Regions from separate parts of the Agrobacterium sp. GD03872 genome, predicted to be linked through region 2. Evidence: predicted binding sites of a transcription regulator. Region 2 holds the regulator's gene; each other region holds the start of a gene.
The links. Region 2 encodes PhoB, which activates phosphate uptake and scavenging genes when phosphate is short. Its sites were predicted from a motif close to TGTCATNNANCTGTCAT; they were not measured.
Positions count from the first base shown of each region.

Region 1 (4,207 bases), on a different contig from region 2:
GCCCAAAGTTCTTCTTGGTGATCTTCACGCCCGGCGCCGATTGCCGGCGCTTGTATTCGGCGAGATAAAGCAGATGCTCCACCCGGTGCACCGTCGCCACATCATGGCCGCGCGCGAGAATCTCCTCGACCGACATTTCCTTCTCGACAAGGCATTCCAGAATATCGTCCAGCACCGGATAGGGCGGCAGCGAATCCTGGTCGGTCTGGTTGGGGCGCAATTCGGCCGAGGGCGCCTTGGAAATGATATTGACCGGGATCACCTCGCCGGAAGGGCCGAGCGCGCCCGGCGGCACATGGGCGTTGCGCCAGCTGGAAATGGCATAGACCTGCATCTTGTAGAGGTCCTTGATGGGGTTGAAACCGCCATTCATGTCGCCGTAGAGCGTGGCGTAACCCACCGACATTTCCGACTTGTTGCCCGTCGTCACTACCATCGAGCCGAACTTGTTCGAGACGGCCATCAAAATGGTGCCGCGCGTGCGGCTCTGCAGGTTTTCCTCGGTAATGCCCTCTTCCGTGCCCTCGAAGAGATCGGAAAGCGCCGAGAGGAATCCTTCCACCGGCTCTGAAATCGGCACGATATCGTAACGGCAGCCCAGCGCCTTGGCGCAATCGGCCGCGTCCTTCAGCGATTCTTCCGAGGTATAGCGGTAAGGCAGCATGATGCAGCGCACCCGCTCCTCGCCCAGCGCATCGACGGCAAGGGCGGCGCAGATCGCCGAATCGATGCCGCCGGAAAGGCCGAGAACCACGCTCTTAAAGCCGTTCTTGTTGACGTAATCGCGGAAGCCCAGCATGCAGGCGCGGTAGTCCGCCTCCTCGCCTTCGGGAATCTTCGAGAAAGGTCCGCTTTCGCAGCGCCAGCCGTCTGCCGTGCGTTTCCAGTCGGTGACGGCAAGTGTGGCCTCGAACTGGCTCATCTGGAAGGCGAGCGTCCTGTCGGCATTGAAGCCAAAGCTCGCGCCGTCGAACACCAGCTCGTCCTGCCCGCCCAGCTGGTTGGCGAAGACGAGCGGCAGGCCGCTTTCGATAACCTGCCTGAGCGCCACCTGATGGCGCACATCCAGCTTGCCGCGATAATAGGGCGAACCGTTCGGCACCAGCAGGATTTCCGCCCCGCTTTCGGCGAGCGTTTCGCAGACACCCATATCGTTCCAGATTTCCTCACAGATCGGAATGCCGATCCGCACACCCCGGAAATTATAGGGACCGGAAATCGAACCTTCGGAGAAAACGCGTTTTTCGTCGAATTCACCGTAATTCGGCAGGTCGATCTTGTCGCGCAGCGCGATGATCTTGCCGCCATCCAGAAGCGCCACCGAATTGTGCCGGCCCGTCTCACCCTGTCGCGGAAAACCGATGACGATGCCCGGCCCGCCATCGGCGGTTTCCGCCGCCAGCTCCTCGACAGCCTTCAGGCATGCTTTCAGGAAAGCCGGCTTCAGCACCAGATCTTCCGGCGGATAGCCGGATATGAACAGCTCCGTCAGGAGCAGAAGATCGGCGCCCTGCGTCGCCGCATCGGCCCTTGCCTCGCGCGCCTTGGCGAGATTGCCCGCCACGTCGCCAACGGTGGGATTGAACTGCCCGACGGCAATCCGGAGATGGTTCTGGATATCGTGTCTGTCGCTCATGACTTTTCAATACCGCGCCCGTGGCCGCTCCGCAACGCGGCAATTGCATGGCGCCGCCCGTTACGCTTCGTCCGCGCGCGTTCACGCTAAGGTTATCGCCGCACCGGCCAGACTCTTCAAAGTTCATGTCGCGTTCATCGCGCTTATGTGACAGTTACATGACACTTTTGCGACACCCGATTCATCTCCCCGGATCGGCCGTGCCGCCTGCAATACCGGAGTATGGGTTTGAGAGATTCGGCGCCAAAAACAACGGCTTCCGAAAAGGCTGGTTTCGTCTTTTCGCCTGCATGGACAAGGAGCCTTTCCAAGCTTTCGGGCATCGCCTATCCGCTTGCCAATCTGACGGTCGCCTCCGTCATGCTGGTCGTGGCGCTGGAATGGATCGCCCGTGGTTCGCTCCATGATATCGGCGCCTTCCTCACCTCCTCCGCCCGCCCCGGCATGACCACCATTGCCGCCGTGCTCGCCCTTCTCGTCGCACTCGATGCGCTCCTTGGCCGGCGTTACCTGTCGCTGATCGCGGTTGCGCCGCTCTGCGCGCTGACCGGGCTGATTTCCGCGCAGAAACAGACCTATCTCTCCGATCCGCTCTACCCATCCGACCTTTTGTTCGGCCGGCAAATCCTTGAGCTTTTGCCCACCATGCTGAAGGCGCAGCCCATGACAGCCGTGCTGTTGGGGCTCGGCATCTGCGCCACCATTGCCGCGCTTGTGGCGTTATGGCTGCTGGCGCGCCGCCATTCACCCGTCCTGCGCTGGCGCGAACGCGCAGCAGGACTGGTGGTGGCGCTGCCGCTTCTTGCCGGCCTCGCCTCGCTGATGGATTATTCGCATTATTCCTGGCTGCGCGATCGCCTCAACATCATTCCCATGATGTGGGATCAGCAGGAAAATTACCGCCATAACGGCTTCCTGATGGCCTTTGCCTTCAATATTCCGATGGCCAATGTCTCGGCGCCGCAGGGTTACGGCGAAAACACCATTGCCGACCTGACATCCGAACCCGCCGCCTTCGCCGCCAACAAGGGCGATTACCCCGATGTCATCATGCTGATGAGCGAATCGCTGTGGGATCCGACGCGACTGGAAAATGTGAAGCTCTCCGCCGATCCCATGCCGACGATCCGCGCCAAACAATCCGGCAATGTCTTTTCCCCGGAATTCGGCGGCATGACGGCGAATGTGGAATTCGAGGCGCTGACCGGCTTTTCCAACGCCTTCCTGCCCTATGGCAGCATTCCCTATCAGCAATATATCCGCCGCCCGGTGCCGTCGCTCGCCAGCTTCTTCCGTGGTGAAGGTTATTCCGCCATCGCCATGCACCCTTTCCAGGAATGGTTCTGGAACCGCAAGCAGGTCTACAGGAATTTCGGCTTCGAGGAATTCCGCTCCGAAGAGACGCTGCCGGCCATGGAAAAACGCGGCAACTTCGCCTCCGACGATGCGCTGATGGACGAGATCATGGCGACGGCCGAAAAGGCGCAGAACCCGCTCTTCCTCTTCGCCGTCACCCTTCAGGGACATGGTCCCTACGAGGCGGGCCGTTATGCCGCCGATACCGTCGGCGTGGAAGGCGATCTTTCTCCTTCGGCATCACAGGCGCTCGCGACCTATTCGCAAGGGGTGGTGGAGGCCGACGAGGCTCTTCTGAAACTGATGCGCTGGGCCAAGAAGCGCGACCGTGAAACCATCATCGTCCTCTTCGGCGATCACCTGCCGCCGCTCGGCCAGACCTTCGTGGAAAGCGGCTACATGCCGGGCATGGTGGCCAGCCGCCGCGCGCCGCTTGAGGTGATGAAGAAGGAACACGAGACGCCGCTCGTCGTCTGGTCCTCGAAAAAGGGCGTGCGCAAGAATATCGGCACCGTCAGCCCGGCGCTTCTCCCCTATCACGTGCTGAAGACCGCGGGCTTCTCCGATCCTTTCTATACCGGCACGCTGGGCGAAGTGCAGCAGGCCTTTTCCGTCATCGACCGGCATATGCTGGTGACGACCGACGGCAAGGCCCTGCCCGACTGGTCTATAGCGCCCAATGCCGTTCCCGACGTGGTGCGCGACTACCGCCTGCTGCAATTCGACATGATGTTCGGCCAGCAATACGGTCGCGAGCGCTTCTTCCCCGGTTTCAACTGGCTGCACGAGGGCGCGCCATCGGTCTGATGTTTTTCGGCGGGGACGCCTGAACCGCATGGCGGCGGAAATCGTTTGAATTCCACCGCCATGCGGGTTTATCTCGGGAAACATCCGCATCGCCCCATCAGCACCGGAGAAACACCGTGCCAGATATCTCCGACTACATCATTTCGCATTTCAAGCGTTCCTCCCGTGAAATCGGCGAGGTGGAGCGGCGCATCCTCGAGCTGTCGCACCAGAAGAAGCTGGTTTCGAGCGATATCAACGCGGAATTTTCCGCCGGCGCCAGTTTCGGCGACAGGCTGGCGGATAATATCGCCAAGGTCGGCGGCTCCTGGGGTTTCATCCTCGCTTTCTGCTTTTTCCTGATTTTCTGGGCTGTCATCAACACCATCATCCTGACGACCGGCGCCTTCGATCCCTACCCCTTCATCT
Region 1 is NZ_JAOCCY010000003.1:14,945-19,151, forward strand. It holds gene N5D22_RS07550 (NAD+ synthase) at 1-1,636, opposite strand, end outside; gene N5D22_RS07555 (LTA synthase family protein) at 1,859-3,799, shown strand; gene N5D22_RS07560 (DUF1003 domain-containing protein) at 3,916-4,207, shown strand, end outside.
Region 1: the regulator PhoB is predicted to act here: its motif matches at 1,784-1,800, upstream of N5D22_RS07555 (LTA synthase family protein).

Region 2 (4,207 bases):
CGATCCTTCAGCGAGGCAAGGCCCTGGCGGAAGACCAGTGCGACATCACGGACCTTTTCCAGAAAGCCTTCGGAGAGAACGACGTCGAGCACGGCATTGCCCACCGCCATGGCCAGCGGGTTGCCGCCATAGGTGGTGCCGTGTACGCCTGCCGTCATGCCGGACGCAGCATCCGCCGTGGCGAGGCACGCGCCGAGCGGGAAACCGCCGCCGATACCCTTGGCAACCGCCATGATGTCGGGCGCAACGCCCGTCTGTTCATAGGCGAACAGCTTGCCCGTGCGGCCGACGCCGGTCTGGACTTCGTCGAAGATCAAGAGCAGGCCATGCTCATCGCACAGCGCCCGCAGGAGCTGCAGGAACTCCTTGCTGGGTGCGCGGATACCGCCCTCGCCCTGAATGGGTTCGATCAGAAGTGCGGCCGTCTCGGCCGTGATGGCGGCCTTCAGCGCATCGACATCAGCGAACGGCACCTGGTCGAAACCTTCGACCTTGGGGCCGAAACCTTCGAGATATTTCTGCTGCCCGCCGGCGGCGATCGTCGCCAGCGTGCGACCATGGAAGGCGCCTTCAAAGGTGATAATCCGGAACTTTTCCGGATGGCCCTTGGAATAGTGGTAACGACGCGCGGTCTTGATCGCGCATTCCAGTGCTTCCGCGCCGGAATTGGTAAAGAAGACCTTGTCCGCGAATGTCGCTTCCGTCAGGCGTTTTGCCAGCTTTTCCTGGCCGGGAACTTCATAGAGGTTCGAGACGTGCCAGACCTTCTCGGCCTGGGTCTTGATCGCATCCACGAGGTGCGGATGGGCATGGCCCAGCGAGTTGACCGCGACGCCCGCCGCAAAATCCAGATATCGTTCGCCGCTTTCCGTGAACAGCCAGACGCCCTCGCCTCGCTCGAAGCGCAGGGGGGCTCTTGCAAACGTATCGAACAATGGCGCGGCGGCTTCGGCCATGGCTGTATCACTCCTTGCGCGGATGCGCTGTCAGACGGTTGTCAATAGGCTCTCGGGGTTATCCCTCGCCTGAAAATCAAAAATGCCGCCTTGCGGCGGCAGGGGCACTATTGTCACTTCGCCTGCCGATGTCAACAAAAGTCCGCATTTCCCGGCCTTCTCAAGCACTAGTAGGTGCAGGCCAGCCAGCCCCAAGGTGTTGCCTTTCAGACTCAACTCGCCAGCAAGTTGGGGAAAACCGGAAAATCGATTCCAGATGATTCCCGCGACTCTTGCCACGGAGTCGGGCTGGCACTAGGTTAATCGCTAATTACTAGACTGCATTGCGGCGGAACTAGTCACCAAAAATCCGGCGGAAACCACGCTCGCGGCATGTCCACGAGACGGAGAGGGATTCTGCCGAAATTATACGCGACAAGCGGAGAAGCGGCATGAACTGGACAGACGAGCGGGTCGAGAAACTCAAGAAATTGTGGGCCGAGGGACTGAGCGCCAGCCAGATAGCAGCACAGCTGGGCGGTGTCAGCCGCAATGCCGTCATCGGCAAGGTCCATCGCCTCAATCTGCCGGGACGCGTCAAGGCCGGCGGTCCGGTCACTTCGGCGCGCTCCGCGCCCAAGCGTACCGCGGCTCCTGCCCCACGCGCGACGAATTTCGCGACCCGCGTCAGCGCAGCACCGGCACGCGCCCTGAACCGTTCGAACGCGGCAACGGCGCTGCACGAGGAGATCGACATCGAGACCGCTGAGGTCCTCGATTACGCTCCTTCGAGAAATGTCGTGACGCCGATTTCCCGTCGCCTGACGCTGACGGAACTGACGGAGCGCACCTGCAAGTGGCCGGTCGGCGACCCGTTGAAAGACGACTTCCATTTCTGCGGTTGTGAAGCGCTGGAATCTTCGCCCTATTGCAAGTTCCATGCGAAGCTTGCCTACCAGCCGGTAAGCGAGCGCCGCAAGGCTTGAGTGTTGCGGCACGCATTCGACACTCAAAAACTACGGGCCTTCGGGCCCGTTTTTTTTTGTGACAGAACTCGAGGCAGTTCCTGCGTCAGCCCATCAGCGAAACGCTGAGCCTATCCTGCATCACTGCTCCACCTGACCCGCAATCCGGATTTCATTGCCGGATTCCTGCGGGTGCTTGGTCGTCCCTTGAGACAAAGACCAAGCTGCCACATGTGGGGAAAACCCAAAAAACGAAAGGCCCGACGCCATTCCGGTGTCGGGCCTTTCGGTTTTTGGTGGAATGTGGTCCAGAGCGGAACCGTCAGTTTGGCCCGGCTCAGGCTTCCATCGAATATCCGGCGCCGCGAACGGTGCGGATGACATCCTGCATATGCGAAAAATTGAGCGCCTTGCGCAGGCGTCCGACATGCACGTCGACGGTGCGCTCATCCACATAGATATCGTGACCCCAGACGCCATCCAGCAGTTGCGAACGAGAGAATACCCGGCCCGGAGAGGTCATCAGGAATTCCAGCAGGCGGAACTCCGTCGGCCCGAGGCGCACTTCGCGGCTCTTGCGGTGAACGCGATGGGTCTCGCGATCCAGTTCGATATCGCCGCATTTCAGCACCGAAGACAAAACCTCGGGGCGGGCGCGGCGCAGCATCGCCTTGACGCGGGCCATGAGTTCCGGTGTCGAGAACGGCTTGACGACATAATCGTCGGCGCCGGTGGCAAGACCGCGAACCCTTTCGCTTTCCTCGCCGCGCGCCGTCAGCATGATGATGGGCAGGCGTTCGGTTTCCGGCCGCATTCTGAGCCGACGGCACAGTTCGATACCGGAAACGCCGGGTAGCATCCAATCCAGGATGAGAAGATCCGGAATGCGTTCCTGCAGCCTGATTTCCGCCTCGTCTCCACGCGGTATCGTGTCGACGTCGTATCCCTCAGCCTCGAGATTGTAACGAAGCAGGACGCTCAGCGCTTCCTCGTCTTCCACAACTGCAATCTTGGGCACCATATGCTAACTCCGCAAGCCTTCGCCTGTCTGTTACTCGGTCACCGAACCGAGCGTGTTGGAACTGTCGTCCTTCGGACGCTCGCCTTCCGGCTGACTGCCGGTGGTCATGTAATAGATCGTCTCGGCGATATTGGTGGCGTGGTCGCCGATACGCTCGATGTTCTTGGCGCAGAACAGAAGATGCGTGCAGGTGGTGATGTTGCGCGGGTCTTCCATCATGTAGGTCAGAAGCTCACGGAAGAGCGACGTATACATGGCGTCGATTTCTTCGTCGCGCTCGCGAATGGCGTTGGCCTTCTCGGCGGAACGCGTGGAATAAACGTCGAGCACTTCCTTGAGCTGCACCAGCGCCAATTCGGACAGGTGCTCGATACCGCGGGCCAGCTTGCGCGGAACGCCCGTTCCGGCAACCGCGATGACACGCTTGGCGGTATTCTTGCCGAGATCGCCGACACGCTCGAGATCGCCGGCAATTCGCAGGGTGCCGATAATCTCGCGAAGGTCGGATGCGACCGGCTGCCGTCTGGCGATGGTGACGATGGCCTTGTCACCGATTTCCCGCTCGGAATGATCGAGGATCGTATCGTCGGAAATGACTTTCTGGGCGAGCGCGGCGTCGGAATTGACGAGCGCGCGCACGGCATCGGCGCACATCTGTTCCGCAAGGCCGCCCATTTCGGCGATGCGGCGCGTCAGAAACTTCAATTCGTCGTCATAGACGGACAGGATATGCGAATGGGTCGTTGTCTGTGTCATGGTCTAGTCCTCCGGCTTGGCCTGCATGCGCGTGCCCGGAAGCGGGCACGCAGAGGCACCAGTCTTGTTCAGTTTTAATGAAGCGTCGGCCGGGATCAGCCGAAGCGGCCCATGATGTAGTCCTGCGTGCGCTGGTCGTCCGGATTGGTGAACATCTTGTCGGTTTCGTTTTCCTCGACAAGATGACCAAGATGGAACATGGCCGTGCGCTGGGAAACACGCGCCGCCTGCTGCATGGAGTGCGTGACGATGACGATCGTGTAATTGGTGCGCAGTTCGTGGATCAGCTCCTCGACCTTTGCAGTCGCGATCGGGTCCAGCGCCGAGCAGGGTTCGTCCATCAGGATCACTTCCGGGCTGACGGCAACGGCGCGCGCAATGCAAAGACGCTGCTGCTGGCCGCCGGAAAGACCGGTGCCGGATTCGTGCAGACGATCCTTCACTTCGTTCCAGAGACCCGCCTTCTGCAGGCTCTGCTCAACGATCTGGTCCATATCCGCCTTGTTACGGGCGAGGCCATGGATGCGCGG
Region 2 is NZ_JAOCCY010000002.1:507,016-511,222, reverse strand. It holds gene N5D22_RS06450 (aspartate aminotransferase family protein) at 1-956, opposite strand, end outside; gene N5D22_RS06445 (GcrA family cell cycle regulator) at 1,388-1,921, shown strand; gene phoB (phosphate regulon transcriptional regulator PhoB) at 2,238-2,921, opposite strand; gene phoU (phosphate signaling complex protein PhoU) at 2,952-3,677, opposite strand; gene pstB (phosphate ABC transporter ATP-binding protein PstB) at 3,773-4,207, opposite strand, start outside.

Region 3 (4,207 bases), 340 kb from region 2:
CGGGCAAATTCTTCGAGCGCCTGCCCTACTTTTTCGACTTCATGAAAACCTTCGTGCCGGACAGTCCGCTGGAAATCTTCCGGGCGATGTTCGACCTGCCATCGCCTTATGCCGACGGCTCGATGAAATATAATTACGTCGCAGACCGCGTTTACATCACCGACGGTTTTTACATACCGCATTTCATTTACCAGCTGATCATCACGCTCAATATTGCGCTGGTTTCGACAATCATCGGCACCGGCTTTGCTTTCGTGCTTTGCTTCTTCGCTTCCACCAACCTTGTCGGAGCCGGTCTCGTGCGCTGGGTGGTGCGCCGGATCATGGAAGTGCTGCGCGCCTTTCCGGAAATCGTCGTGGCCGGATTGCTGACCGCCATTCTGTCGATCGGGCCGATCGCGGCGATCATCGCGATTTCCGTTCACACGATCGGCGCTCTGGGCAAGCTGTTCTTCGAAGTGGTGGAAAATGCCGACATGAAGCCGGATGAAGGCCTGCGCGCCGCCGGCGCCAACTGGCTGGAGCGGGTGCGCTTCGCCATCGTGCCGCAGGTTCTGCCTAATTTCGTCTCCTATGCGCTGCTGCGTGCCGAAATCAACGTGCGCGCCTCCACCATCATCGGTGCAGTCGGCGGCGGTGGTATCGGTGAAGTCTTCCGTCTCTCCATCGGTAACGACCACGCATCCAAGACCTATGCCATCATCATTCTTCTGCTGATCACCATCATCGCCGTCGACCAGTTTTCCGGCTGGCTGCGCCGCAGGCTGATCGGCCATCAATCCTTCGAATTCGGACGGGGAGCGGCCTGATGTCGTCCAGCTTCATTCTCAACACCGCCGACCGCGACAGGCTGACGGCCGCACATCCCGAAGTGTTCAACCGCAGTTTCATGCAGCGATACGGTTTGCTGACCGGCATCCTCGCCGTCACGGCCTATCTCATCGCCTGCTTTTTCTTCTTCAATGTCGGGCCGGCTTTCATGCAGGGCCGGTGGGACCGCGCCTCAAGCTATATTCAGGACTGGTATTCCTGGCGCGCCCAGCCGCGCCTGCGTTTCGAAGACGGCAAGGTTGAGCCGCAATGGTCCAGCCGTGGGCAATATCCGGCCGATGCCAAGATCGACTGGCTGCAGCCCCTGCCGAATGGCGGCTACAGCGTCATTTACGCGGGCACGGAAAACCGTCTCGACGTGACCCCCAGCCAGGTGGATGTCTATGTCGACGGCAAGAATTATCCCGTCATCATCAACGGCGAACAGGCCCGGGCGCCCGCGGATGCGCCAGAGGAAATCCGGCAGGACGGCAACAAGGTTCTTGTGCATTACGGTTTTGCCGGCCAGGCGGAAATCCGTACCAGCCAGGTCTATGTGCAACGCCGCTTCCTTGGATGGGCGAACTTCCTGTTCGACACCAAATCCGAATTCTGGGGCAAGGGTTACGGCGAACTCGCCGCTCTGGCGCTGTGGGGCGAGAGGCTCGATCCCGAACGCTCCAATATCGGCCACATGGTCGATGATTTCCTCGACAACAGCGTCTGGCAGCATGCAGATATTCTTTCCAAGCTGATGCAGACGCTGGTGATGGCATTTGTCGGCACGCTGTTCGGCACGCTCGTCGCCCTGCCGCTCGCCTTTATCGCCGCACGCAACATCACCGCCAACAAGGTGGCGAACTGGGGCATGAAGCGCCTGTTCGACTTCCTGCGTTCCATCGATATGCTGATCTGGGCGCTGTTCTTCACCCGCAGTTTCGGCCCGGGACCGATCCCCGGCATCGCCGCAATCTTCTTCACCGATACCGGAGCACTCGGCAAGGTTTATGCCGAAGCATTGGAAAATGTCGATGACAAGCAGCGCGAGGGCGTCAAATCGGTCGGCGCTTCACCGATTGCCGTCAATCGTTTCGGTGTGCTGCCGCAGGTCCTGCCGGTCTTCATTTCGCAATCCCTTTATTTCTGGGAAAGCAACACCCGCTCCGCCACCATCATCGGTGCGGTGGGCGCCGGCGGCATCGGTCTGAAACTGCTGGAAGCCATGGGCACCAATGCCGACTGGGACAAGGTCGCCTATATGGTCCTGCTCATTCTCTTCGTGGTTTTCCTGTTCGACCATATCTCCAATTCGCTGCGTTCGCGCCTCATCGGAAAGACGCATCACTAGAACATCTCCAAATGCGAAGCGGTTTTACGTCTAGAAGATACGTGAACAAAGGCCTCGAGCGCGCCCGACATTTTCGTTCAATCCGGATGCGCTGAAACTTTAAAACCGAAGCGGGCGCCATGCGAAGGCAAGACAGCTTTCGCCATTCCCACCGCCAGGTACAAAACTGCTTTGCGCCTGATATCCCGCCCCAGCATGACCGGATGCACCTTTGGTGTATTCGGGCACGCCGGGGCATTTCTTATGCGCTTTTTTCCACGCGCATCATCATTCTGTCACGGAAAGCGATTACCTCGCACTCCTGACCTTGCGGGAAGCAGGCGAGTCACGCCAAATAGCATCCCATCCCTGGTTTTCCATGACACTGAAGAGTGCTTGCCGTGCGCTACGCTATCTATTTTTCTCCGGCTAAAGATCATCCGCTGACAGAAGCAGCGTCGCGATGGCTCGGGCGCGATGCATTTTCGGGCAGGCTGCATGACGACCACGAGGACTATGCCGACATGACGGTGGAACCTCGACGCTATGGTTTCCATGCAACCCTGAAGGCCCCTTTCGAGCTGGCTGAAAAATATAGCGAAGCGGAGCTTGTTACGGCGATTGAAGACTTTGCCGCCAGCCAGTCCGCCTTCGAGATTCCGCGTATTGTCGTCGGTTCGCTCGGGCCTTTTTTTGCACTTGTCCCGGACCGCACCTATCAGCCGCTGCAGGATTTTGCTGCCGAGATCGTCGATCATTTCGACCGGTTCCGTGCGCCGCTGTCCGAGACCGACATTGCCCGCCGGCGGCCACAGATGCTGACGGAGAGCCAGCGGCAAAATCTGTCGCTCTGGGGTTATCCGCATGTCATGGATGACTTCCGTTTTCACATGACGCTGACCGGCCGCATCGACGAGAGCGAGCAGCCCGCCATGCAGGACGTGCTTTCGACCCGGTTTTCCGAATTCACCGACCGGCCTCTCACCATTTCCGGCCTCGCTTTGTTCATTGAAGAAACGCGCGGCGCACCCTTTACCGTTCACCGCTGGCATCCGCTTGGCCAGCCACCAAAGAAAGATGCGAACCCATGACCGAGCACGCCCTTTCCAATGCCCGTATCGTTCTGGAAGACGATATTATTCTGGGCTCCGTTCTGATCCGTGATGGCAAGATTGCCGATATCAGCGAAGGCGCCTCCAAGACCGGAGAAGACCTCGAAGGAGACTTCCTGATCCCCGGTCTGGTGGAACTGCACACCGACCATCTGGAGCAGCATTATTCGCCGCGTCCCGGCGTGATCTGGGACAAGATCGCCGCCATTCAGGCGCATGACGCGCAGGTGGCCGCATCCGGCATCACCACCGTATTCGACTGCCTGCGGCTGGGCTCAGATGAGGATGGCGGTTTCAAGAAGGGCGAAATGCGGGAAATGGCTGACGCCATCGAGGCCGCGGCGGATCAGAACCGCCTGCGCGCAGACCATCTGCTGCATCTGCGCTGCGAAGTGGCCTCCGCCGATGTACTCGAACATTTCGAAGACTTCGAAACCGATCCGCGCGTGCGGCTGATTTCGCTGATGGACCACTCCCCGGGTCAGCGCCAGTTCCAGTCGATGGAGCAGTATATCTTCTATTACCAGAAGAAGCGTGGATTGAGCGACGAGGCCTTCGCTGAATTTGTACGGCGCCGGCAGGCGGCATCGGCAGAATATTCCGCCAAACACCGTGATTATCTGGCCGCCCGCTGCGCCGAGCGCGGCATCACCGTCGCAAGCCATGACGACGCCACCGAAGCACATGTGGGCGAAGCGATCGGCCACGGCGTGAAACTGGCGGAATTTCCGACCAGCGTCGAAGCCGCAAAGGCCTCGCACAGCGCCGGCATGAGCGTGTTGATGGGTGCGCCGAACATCGTTCGCGGCAAGTCCCATTCCGGCAATATCGCCGCCCGCGATCTCGCCGAGATCGGTGTGCTGGATGTTCTTTCCTCCGACTACGTGCCGTTCAGCCTGCTCTTCGCGCCGTTCCTGCTTGCCGACCAGGTGGAAGCCATCACCCTGCCGGAAGCGCT
Region 3 is NZ_JAOCCY010000002.1:170,864-175,070, reverse strand. It holds gene phnE (phosphonate ABC transporter, permease protein PhnE) at 1-809, shown strand, start outside; gene phnE (phosphonate ABC transporter, permease protein PhnE) at 809-2,158, shown strand; gene N5D22_RS04760 (DUF1045 domain-containing protein) at 2,530-3,228, shown strand; gene N5D22_RS04755 (alpha-D-ribose 1-methylphosphonate 5-triphosphate diphosphatase) at 3,225-4,207, shown strand, end outside.
Region 3: the regulator PhoB is predicted to act here: its motif matches at 2,421-2,437, upstream of N5D22_RS04760 (DUF1045 domain-containing protein).

Region 4 (4,207 bases), on a different contig from region 2:
TCACCGGCGGGGACATCGGTATAATAATCCGCGCCGCCGCGGCCGCCGGACTTGAAGGGCGCTGCCGCTGAAAGCACCGGCAGATCCTTGTATTGCCCGTCCTTCAGCATGTCCTTGATGTACCAGGTCTGGGCATTGGAGACGATCTGCACGGAAGGATCGTCGGCCACCAGCGCGAAATAGGAATAGAGCGGCGCGGAGGTCTTGCCGACGGGACGGCGCACATAGGCAAGGGCTGCCTCGTGATCGGCCTTGGCGGCGGCGAGAACCTCTGCCTTGTCGGTGTAATCCGCAACGATCTTGCGACTGTCATCGCGGTGGTAGATCGGCCGGGCTTCGGAGGTGAAGTCAACGATCTTCCAGCTCTTGCCGTCCTTTTCGAGCAGCAGGTCGATGAGGCCCATATGCGAGCCCCAGAAACCCGCCATCACCGCCGGCTTGCCCATCAGCGTGCCCTTGACCGCATCCGCGCCCTCGATGCCGTCCCAGGTCTTCGGACCGGGGAAGACGAGATGCTGGTGGCCGGTGAAGATCGCGTCGATGCCTTCGACGGCAGCCAGATAAAGCGAGGCGTTTTCCATGCGCTCGGTCTGGCCCTTGCCGTCGATACCGGAATGGGAAAGGGCGATGACGATATCGGCGCCTTCCTCCTTCATCACAGGCACCCAGGCTTTCGCCGCCTCGACGATGTCGCGCGTCTGCGCCTTGCCCTCGAGGTTCTTGGAATCCCACATCATGATCTGCGGCGGCACGAAGCCGATGATGCCGACCTTGACCGGGCTCGTCACGCCGCCGCCGTCGCGGATCTGCTTTTCCAGAATGACATAGGGCTTGAAGAACAGCTCGTCGTTTTTCGGATCGGAAGCAAGCTGGCCCTTGGTGAGATTGGCGCAGACGTAAGGGAAACCGGCGCCCGCCAGCGTGTTCGACATATAGTCGAGACCGTAGTTGAATTCGTGGTTGCCGAGCGTGCCGCAATCGTAACCCAGCACGTTCATGGCGTTGATGACGGGATGCTTGTCGCCCGCCTTCATGCCGCGCTCATAGGCGATATAGTCGCCGAGCGGGTTACCCTGCAGGAAGTCGCCATTGTCCACCAGCATCGAATTTCCCGCCTCGGCGCGGATGGTGTCGATGATCGATGCCGTGCGCGAAAGCCCCATCGTGTCGTTCGGCTTGTCGGCGTAATAATCATAGGGAAAGACATGAACATGGATGTCAGTCGTTTCCATGATGCGCAGATGCGCCTGGTTGGCCGCCGCACGCGCAGCAAAAGGGTGCAGCATCACCAGCGCCGAGGAGGCCGCAATGCCGCCGAGAAGCGAACGACGGGTAATGGGGTGGAGAGCGAGAAGCGACGACATGGGAACTCCTTCGGATGAAGCTTGCTCTGTCATGGAAAACGACAAGGTAGAAGCAATCGCCGAGGAGTCCATCATCTAAATGACAGGCCCGTGACGGACGGGCCTGTTTTCAACCGTTTGATAAATTTTTTGTCATTTGAAGGCGCGGGGGGCGTGCCACCGTATCGGAGAATGTGCGTCTTTGGTCCTGCGCATTCCTGACCCGCGGATCAGCGGGCAAGCGTCGGTTTCACTTCTTCGTGGAAGAAGCGGAAATAGGAGGAAAGCTGCGCCAGCGTGTTGGTGGAAAGCTTCAGCTGCAGGCCGAGGCGGTTCTGGTGCTGCCATTGCACGACACCTTCGATGAAGCCCAGATCCTCGCTCTGCACCTTGACCCGGCTGCCCTTGGCGGCGGCGAAAGGCCCGTCCAGTTCGAGCGCCATTCCGGTGGCGGAAAGATCGACCACACGGCCTCTGGTCGACTGGCTGAAATAATGCACGGTCGCGAAGATCCTCGTCTTGCTGCGGGGTGCGCTGCGGGTCGCCATATTGAGGTTGTTTGTCATTTTGCTGCTCAAATAAATTGTTTCCGATGCCTGCATCATGACGCGGAAAGCTTGAGAGCCGTTTAGTTCTTCAGTTAAAATTGCAGGCAATTGCCGATTATGCTGTATCGATACGGCACTGATAACAATTGTTGCAGGCGGGCGTGCACGCACATGGCCAATATCCGCGCTCTCCACAGGGTGCCGCCCATGGCGGACTTCCTGAAGCTCGGATCGGCGTTGCTTCTTTGCAGCTATGATCCCGAAACAGATCACTATCCACCCGATTCTTGACAGGCGATGCAACCAGCCCATTGCGTGACTCGTTAGCTTCGGGAATCAGTGACGCTCCTCGTTTCCGGAAGGTCTGATTTTATGTTCCGTCGTTTTCTGGCCGCCGTTCCGCTGGCTTTCGTTTCGTTGACGGCTCCGATGGAGGCCGAGGCGCAGGTCGCCTCCGGTCTCGACGGCCTGTCCGACGATCAGCTTCAGCAGGCCGTCAATTTCGTTATCGGCAACGCGATCTTCTCGCTTTATCACGAAGGCGCACGCATGCTGATCTCGGATTTCGGGACGGCGGATACGGCAAGTGTCCAGGCGCCGGCGGATCAGCTGGCGGGTACGCTCATCCTCCAGGCGAACGAAGAATGGCTCGACACCGCGCTCGTCAACGCCACCGACAGCTGGTATCTGGCGCGTGAGGCGGAGACCTTGCCGGAACACGAGGCGCCAATCTTTTCCGCGCTCGTGCCCGACAGGAGCCGTGACCGCAACATGGCCTGCCTGATGGTCGGCCGCGACAAGGACGGTTATGGCGATCTGGCCGCCATGATGGGGCTCGCCAATGCCGAGTTCGACAAATGCGCCGCCGCCTATCCGGGCGTTGCTTCGGCCTGGGAGAAATTTCTCGCTCCCTATCGCAGCCAGGCGTCGTCCAAATTCACCATCAGCTACGTGCCGCCGCGCGATCCTGAACTTGAACCCTATGCCATCATGGTCAGAGAATCGAAGGTCCTCGATCTCATCAGCCGCAGTTTTAACGCTTATGCCCTGAAGGGCGATGTCAGGCTGACGGCCAAATCCTGCGGCCGTCCCGATGTCTACTGGTCGGCGGAAAAGCGCGAGATCACCTATTGCTACGAACTCGGCAAGTTCCAGGCGGAGCTGATTGCCGATCACCTGCTGAACACCGTTACGGAAGACAAGGGCGCCGCCGGCGGGCAAATCCCGACGGCTGCCGTCAATCTGGAACGGGAAATCTGAAGCCAGATTGCCGGACGCTGATTGAGCGCGCGTGCTCAGTCGTTGAGGGTATCCCCACCAACATTGCACAGCGGTTTTCTGTGCAGGCTCCCTATCGGAGAATGGCCTTCGTTGCTCCCGGTCGGTTGACCCTCAGTTACGCAGCGATATCTCCAGAAGCTCGGTATCGGCAAGCGGCTCCACCCAGGCCTCATAGGTGCCGACGGGCGAAAAGCCCATCATCTGGTAAAGCTGCAGCGCGCGCGGATGGTCGAGCGTATTGGTGGTCACCGTCACCCGCTGCGGATTATCCTGCCAGGCGGCGTAAAGCGCCTGCAACAGGAACCACTTGCCGACGCCTGCGCCGATCGCCTCTTCGAGCAGTCCGAAATAAGAAAGCTCGGTCACCTCGTCGTTAGCCTTGTTCAGTTCGAAGAAACCGGCGGGTGCACCGTTCATATAAAGAACCGTGACGCTGTTTTTCGGATCGCGCAGGATGGCGGAAAGCTCGGCATCGCTCATGCGCATGCGCTTTTGCCAGTGCCAGCGTTTTCCCACGCGCCAGTAGAGATAGCGGTAAAAATGCAGGGGAATATTATTGACCCGCATCAGCGCGGTCTGGATGTTGACGGGGATCGGCAGGCTGACCTTGGGCGGTGCGGTCATTTCCAGCTGCGTCACATGCGCCTTCAGCGGTCCGTGCGACAATGTGGGGATTGCATCCGCCGGACCGGTAACCACCGGCGTATCCTGCAAGCCGCCCCATTCCGACCATGAGCCGTCGTAAAGCGAATTATCCTTGTGGCCGAGCGATTCCAGCGCCAGCGTAATGACGGCGGCGGTGACGCCCGAGCCGCAACTGGTGACGACGGGCTTCGAAAGATCGATACCGGCATCGGTCACCATCTTGCGGATGGCGGTGAGGTCCTTGAAGTGGCCGTTTTCGGAAAAGGCCGTCGCGGGCAGGCTGCGCGCGCCGGGCATGTGGCCCGAACGCATGCCGGCACGCGGCTCGGCCTCGTCGCCGGTAAAGCGTCCGGCGCCACGGGCATCGGCAATCTGTTTTTCGCCGCTGTC
Region 4 is NZ_JAOCCY010000004.1:423,129-427,335, reverse strand. It holds gene N5D22_RS13145 (bifunctional 2',3'-cyclic-nucleotide 2'-phosphodiesterase/3'-nucleotidase) at 1-1,364, opposite strand, end outside; gene N5D22_RS13140 (PilZ domain-containing protein) at 1,574-1,909, opposite strand; gene N5D22_RS13135 (DUF4344 domain-containing metallopeptidase) at 2,264-3,151, shown strand; gene sseA (3-mercaptopyruvate sulfurtransferase) at 3,284-4,207, opposite strand, start outside.
Region 4: the regulator PhoB is predicted to act here: its motif matches at 1,444-1,460, upstream of N5D22_RS13145 (bifunctional 2',3'-cyclic-nucleotide 2'-phosphodiesterase/3'-nucleotidase).